Regions from separate parts of the Pseudarthrobacter sp. H2 genome, predicted to be linked through region 2. Evidence: riboswitches for the same ligand, from Rfam matches in the RefSeq annotation. Region 2 holds a riboswitch; the other holds the start of a gene.
What was found. Region 2 has a riboswitch for S-adenosylmethionine ahead of ACQCSZ_RS18195 (cobalamin-independent methionine synthase II family protein). Riboswitches for the same ligand answer to the same signal wherever they lie in the genome.
Positions count from the first base shown of each region.

Region 1: it holds a riboswitch for S-adenosylmethionine, as region 2 does, so the genes downstream of both, ACQCSZ_RS10090 (ABC transporter substrate-binding protein) here and ACQCSZ_RS18195 (cobalamin-independent methionine synthase II family protein) in region 2, are expected to answer to the same signal.

Region 1 is NZ_CP189594.1:2,125,981-2,129,379, forward strand. It holds gene ACQCSZ_RS10080 (isopenicillin N synthase family dioxygenase) at 1-936, opposite strand, end outside; gene ACQCSZ_RS10085 (hypothetical protein) at 1,092-1,466, opposite strand; SAM riboswitch class I at 1,719-1,808, shown strand; gene ACQCSZ_RS10090 (ABC transporter substrate-binding protein) at 1,904-3,399, shown strand, end outside.
Region 2 is NZ_CP189594.1:3,932,800-3,936,198, forward strand. It holds gene ACQCSZ_RS18190 (adenylosuccinate synthase) at 1-640, opposite strand, end outside; SAM riboswitch class I at 1,014-1,136, shown strand; gene ACQCSZ_RS18195 (cobalamin-independent methionine synthase II family protein) at 1,150-2,376, shown strand; gene ACQCSZ_RS18200 (uracil-DNA glycosylase) at 2,648-3,277, shown strand; gene ACQCSZ_RS18205 (DUF3151 domain-containing protein) at 3,370-3,399, opposite strand, start outside.

The DNA of each region.
Region 1 (3,399 bases), 1.8 Mb from region 2:
GCCGTAGGTCTCCAGGATCGGGCTGTTCGTCGGGTCCACGGACAGGCCGCGGGCCTTGGCTTGAAACTCCGGGCTCACCGCGAGCTGCGGCATGGTCGCGTCCAGCGCCGGATTGTAGAAGAACGGCAGCGAGACCCGGTCGGTGCCGCGAAGGGGCGAGATCACGCGGTGCAGGGTCGCCTTCAGGTAGCCGTTCGTCGCCAGTTCGAGCATCTCGCCGATGTTGACCACGAACGTTCCGGGGACCTGCGGCGCGTCGATCCACTTCCCCTGGTAGTCGACCTGGAGACCGCCCTTCCCGGGCTCCACCAGCAGCAACGTCAGTACCCCGCCGTCGCGGTGGGAGCCGACACCCTGCTTGGGCTCCGGGTCGGACTCCCCCGGATACCGCACCACCTTCAGCAGAGGGAACGCGCGGTCGGCGAAAGCGGCGTCGAAGGTGTCCTCGGGCGCGCCAAGCGAGACCGCCACGGCCCGCAGGAGGGCGAGCGAGATGGCGCTCAGCCGTTCGGTCCACTCGGAGACAATCTTCCGCATCTCCGGCAGCGCTTCCGGCCACAGGTTGGGCCCCTCGAGGCGCCAGTAGTCCGCGACGCCGGGCCCCGGCTCCACAGCGTCACGCTCGACGCCGATGTCGATCTGCTCACGCCAGTCCACAGCGCCGTCCGTGAGTTCGCCGCCGACCCTGGTGTAGCCGCGGAACTGCCGGCTGTGGACGTTCTCGACCGCGAGCTTCTGGTCCTCGGGCAACTCGAAGAAGCGGCGGGAGATGTCCAGCATGGCGTCCGTCAGTTCCGGCGGGACCCCATGGCCGGCCAGGTAGAAGAAACCGACCTCATGCATGGCGTTACGCAACTCGTCACGGAATAAGGACGCCTCTTCCGGGCCGGCATTCAAACGGGAGAAGTCGAGCACAGGCAATGTTTCGAGTGGCAACGTTTATATTCCTTTTCGGTACCATTGGCAAGCCGAAGCCTTAACTAGCCTCAATGTTACGCACAGGTCTGCTGCGTTGGACACAAAGGTGTCGAAATAAGACATTTGGGCTGACCGGCGATCCGGTGGAAGCGCTGCTCCCGATGGACGTGCGGTTATTGCTTGTCGGTACGGGCCTTGCGGGCGGGATCGACCTTTCCGTCGGCGCCGTAGTCACCCTCGGAGTACCGGCCGATTTCCGACTCGGCGGTACGGCCTGGAACCGCCCCCGCGTCGCCGTAGTCGGCCTTCACATACCGGCCGGCTTCCTTGGCCTTCCCGCCCAGGGGCTCAGGGAGCTCGCCCTCGCTGCCGACCGCGCCATAGTCGCCTTCGCTGTACTGGCCTTCCTCGTCGTCGGCATGGCGGCCACCATCCCTGCCGGTCTTGCCGTAGTCGCCTTCGACATATCGGCCGCGAAGTACGGGTTCTTGGGGTTCTTCCGGCCTTCTCTTCTCCGGTTCTTCAACGCTGCTGCTGTCGGTCATCATCCTGCCTTTCCCACGACGAACTGATGCGTCTGTTCGGGCGCTCTCTAATTTTATCGTCGCCTGCCGTGGCTGGACAGGGCAATGTGGAACGTCGGCCGCCGGGCTGGCCCTGTCCAGCCGATGTGACTCTTTGTGATCATTTGTTTCAGAAAGCGTCGTAATTATTGGGAAATCGAAGATTATGCAACAAAGTGGGGTTTGTCCGGGACGCTACCGACCGACAAAACCAGAAACACCCGTAACCACGAATTAACACCATCCAGATCGGCTGAGAGACCTGGCTCGATGACGCCGTAGCAACCACCCTTCGGGGCACGGTGCTAATGCCAGGACCGATGGAGATTGCCAAGATCCCAAGGTCAACCGACCCGGCCCGTGCCGTGTCGGACGCACCTTATGGTCCTGGAGTTCCTCGGTCATGACCGAGAGGATCCGCGATGGATACCAACGCAGCACCCACGCCCCCGACGAGTGCGAAGACCAAACGCCGTCCCCTGCGCCTGCTGACCCTGATGGGTGTGGCGGCCCTGGCGCTGAGCGCCTGCGGCGGCACCGCTGGCGGCACCTCGGCATCGCAGGCCGGCCCGGAGGGGAATCCGGTGCAGGGCGGAACGTTCGTCTTCGCGGAAGTCACCCCGATCAACAACTTCCAGACCCAGGCGGCGCGCTTCTACGAGAAGGCCAACGTCCTGAACAGCGTGCTTGACCGGCTGACCTATTTCGACGCCCGGAAGGGCGAACTCGTCCCTTGGATCGCCAGCAAGTTCACCGCGAGTGAGGACCAGACCAAGTTCACCTTCACCATCCGCCCCGGCGTGAGCTTCAGCGACGGAACACCCCTGGACGCCAAGGCCGTCCAGGCGAACCTCGACGCGCTCGGGAAGGGCGTCGAGAGCGCCAAGATCCAGCCGAACGTTGATTTCTCCGCCTACAAGTCCTCCCAGGTCATCGGCGGGGACCAGGTGGAGGTGACGCTGTCCTCCCCCGACGCCAACTTCCTGCGGGCCACCTCCTCCGTCACCGCCGGACTCGTCTCCCCGACGACGCTTGCACTGGACAACGCCGGCCAGTCAGCCATCGCGAAGATCTCGGGCTCGGGTCCTTTCGCCTTCGAATCGGAGAAGGCCGATGAGGAAATCGTCCTGGCCAAGCGTGCGGACTACGCCTGGGCTCCGGCGGGTGCCCCGAACCAGGGAGCCGCCTACCTGGATAAGGTCGTCGTGAAGTACCTCCCGGAGGTGGCACACCGCGCCGGGGCCGTGCAGACCGGACAGGTTGACCTGGTTCGCGGCCTGCAGCCGGCCGACGAAACCACCCTTGCCGGCAGCGGCAACCAGGTCCTTCCGGCCAAGGGCATCGACCTGACGTCCAACATGGCGGCAGTCCGCATCGGCAGCGGCAAGCTCGCCGACGCGAAGGTACGCCAGGCACTGCAGCTCGGAATCGACCGGCAGACCCTGAAGGACACGGTGCTCTCCGACAGCTACGAACTCGCCGGATCCATCCTGAACCGCGAAGCACCGGACTTCGTTGACCTCTCCGCCGAACTGGCCTACAACCCCGAGAAGTCCAAGAGCCTGCTGGAGGAGGCCGGGTGGGCCGTGGGCGCCGACGGCATCCGCGCCAAGAACGGCCAAAAGCTTGAAGTCACTGTCACCTCATCAAACAACTCCGTCGTCATCAAGCCGGCATTCGAGTTGATCGAGCAGCAGTGGCGCAAGATCGGCGTGAAGCTGATCAACCGTGCGGCCGACAACACCTTCCTCGCCACCGCGATGAAGGAACCCAACGTGGAATTCTTCGGAACCCGCCAGTTCGCCTATGGCGGCCTGGGCCCGGTCTTCGGCCCGGCCACCAATACGCAGACCTTGAATTCCGACCAGCAGCTCAATGAGCTCTTCGCCAAGGAACGTGCCGCCACCACCGACGCGCA
Region 2 (3,399 bases):
CCTCGTCCAGCGCCGTGTTCAGGACGAAGGTGCTGTCGATCACCAGCGGGCGGAGGCGTTCGGCGAAGGACAGGAAGTACTCCACGATCTCGTCCACCTCGATGTCGCGGCGGTTGTAGACCTTGACCAGGAGTTCGTTCTTCTGCCGCAGCGAGCCTTCGACCTTCTGGCGCAGGATGGACGCGTCGAAGACGTCCTGGACGCGGATGCCGAGGCGGGCCACCTTGTCCATGTAGGCCGGGCCGATCCCGCGGCCGGTGGTGCCGATGGCGCGGCTGCCGAGGAAACGCTCGGTCACCTTGTCCAGGACCTGGTGGTAGGGCGCCACGAGGTGGGCGTTGGCGGAGATGCGCAGCTTGGAGGTGTCAGCGCCGCGGGCTTCCAGTCCGTCGATCTCCTCGAACAGTGCCTCCAGGTTCACCACGCAGCCGTTGCCGATGATCGGGACCGCGTTGGGGCTCAGGATGCCGGCAGGAAGGAGCTTGAGCTCATACTTTTCACCGCCTACGACGACGGTGTGCCCGGCGTTGTTGCCGCCGTTGGGCTTGACGACGTAGTCGACGCGGTGGCCGAGCAGGTCAGTGGCTTTACCTTTGCCTTCGTCGCCCCATTGGGCTCCGACGATCACGATTGCTGGCATGGGATCCTCCCCCATTCGTTCGGGCCGAATCCCGTGGAGACCACCCTGCCTGATTCACCAGGGTGGTTCGCCGGAGCCCAGCACCGTTCATGAGAACGCCCCGAATCTTCACGCTGTGCTCTTACCCATCAACGCCAGAGTTCCGGGGCTCTTACCACCCAAGTTTAGCCGATCGCGGTGACCCGCATCGCACCGGGAGCTGCCCCGCGCGGGCGGGTCCGCGGGCGGGTCCAGGCGGCCCCGGCCCGGCCTGAAGGCCATGGCGCCGCCGGGGATGTACCGGGTGAGGCAGGCCGGGCCGCCCCCGGCCGCCTTGCCGCGACACAATGCCCGGCGGATTTGCCAGTCCCCCGCCCCTGGAATTAACTGGGTGGGACCATCCCGAGCGGCCGAGGGACCTGGCCCGTTGACGCCGCAGCAACCCTGCCCGGACACGGAATCCCCGACACCACGGGATTCCGCCCGGCAAAGGTGCTACCGCCAGGACCGATGGAAAGGAAACTGTCCCCATGCCCCAAGACCCTCACAACCCTCAAAACACAGACCACATCCGCGTCACCCACGCCGGCTCGTTGCCCCGCACCCCGGAACTGATCGCCGCCAACGAGGCCAAGGAAGCCGGGGGCATCACGCCGGAATTCCTGGCGCTGCTGGAAGGCTCGGTGGTGGACGTCGTCCAGCGCCAGAAGGACCTGGGCATCGATATCCCCAACGACGGCGAGTATGGCCACACGATGTCCAGTTCCGTGGACTACGGGGCCTGGTGGAACTACTCCTTCTCCCGGCTCGGCGGCCTGGAACCGACCGACGTGGACCGCTGGGCCGACGCCGGGGTGCACCGCTCCAGCCCCGGCAACATCGTCCTGACCTCCTTCCCGGACCGCCGGGACCGGCAGCAATTCAATGCGGCCTACAACGATCCGTCCTCCGGGATCCTGGCCCACCGCAAGAGCGTGAGCCAGCCCAAGATCGCCGGCCCGCTGACGTATACGGGCCAGGACCTCGTCGGCTCGGACATCGCCAACCTGAAGACCGGCCTGGCCGCAGCGGGCCTGGCCGAGGGCTTTGTGGCGTCCCTGTCCCCGGGTTCCTGCGCCCGCGTCGCCAACGAGTACTACAAGACCGACGAGGAACTCCTCTACGCCTGCGCCGACGCGATGCGCGAGGAGTACAAGGCGATCATCGACGCCGGCCTGACGGTCCAGCTCGACGACCCCTCGCTGGCCGAGAGCTGGGACCAGATCAACCCCGAGCCCAGCCTGGCGAACTACCTCAAGTTCATCCAGCTCCGGGTCGAGGCCACCAACTGGGCCCTGCGCGGCCTCCCGCAGGAGCAGATCCGCTTGCATGTCTGCTGGGGCTCCTGGCACGGCCCGCACACCACCGACATCCCGTTCGCGGACATCATCGGATCCGTGATGCAGATCGACGCCGGCGCCTACTCCTTCGAGGCCGCCAACGTCCGCCACGAACACGAATGGCGGGTCTGGGAGGACACCAGGCTCCCCGAGGGCAAGGTCATCATCCCCGGCGTCGTCTCGCACGCCACCAACGTGGTGGAGCACCCGGACCTCGTGGCGGACCGGATCGTGCGTTTCGCGGATCTTGTCGGGCGGGAAAATGTGATTGCTTCCACAGACTGCGGCCTCGGCGGCAGGGTGCATCCGCAGATTGCCTTCGCTAAGCTCGAGGCGCTCGGTGAGGGCGCACGCCGCGCCAGCAAGCGGCTCTGGTAGCCGGCTGAGCTGCGGCGGCGGTGCCGGCGCGGGGTCCCGCGCGGGCACCACGGCGGCTGCCGGACGCCGCCGGCGCCCGCTGCGGCGGCCTGCTGCGGCCTCCTGCGGCCTGCGGCCGGTCCGGCATTTCCCAGGGCTTGATAGACTGATAAGGATCGACTCGGAATCGGTCCACACCACATTTTCAATCCACACCGGACTCTCCGCGCCCTGCGTTTGCCGTGCCCCCGTCCGGTCTGGCAGCGTCACCAATCCCGGGAAGCAGCAATATATGACAGCCTTGGCCACTGAAAATTTCCGCGAACAGCTCCTGAGCCGCCGCTACGAACCTAGCGTCGCGGCCGTCAACGAACTCTGCGACACGCTGCGGGGCAACAAAGCTGGCACCAATGTACCCTACGTTGATCCGATGCATGACGTCGACGAGTGCCGCATCATCAGCCTCTTCTCCAACATCGGCACCGAGGACGAGTCCGGCTTCATCACCGCCGGCGACGAGGAAGCGGCCACCCGGATGCTGGGCGTCCAGTGGAAACTGGGCCTGCGCCCGGAATACATCATGCCGTGGAACGTCCACCCCTGGTACGTGCCGGGCGAGCCCAACGGCAAGTTCACGCCGGACCAGATTTCCGCCGGCCTCAAGCCGCTGCTGAAGTTCCTCGCCCTCGTGCCCCGCGCCTCCGTGATCGTCGCCCACGGCACCGAGGCCAACCGCCTCGCCCAACTGCTGCTCAAGACCGAGGTCCCCATGATCTGGCGCCGCGGCCTGAAGACCTACAAGGTCCGCTCGCTCAGCGGCCGCGCCTTCGCCGGCACCCCGGCCCGCCAGGAGCAGTACCTCGAGGACATGCACACCGCCTACGCGGACGCCATGGCCCGCACCGGCCTCGCGAAGGCCTAGCTAGCTTTAAACCCCAACGCGGGGTCACTTCGCGCCCATCCACCACGGTGGAATGGGCGCAAAGTGACCCCGCGTTGCTGTGTCCGGACCGGTCAGCGCTTCTCGGCCTCGATGGCCGCCTT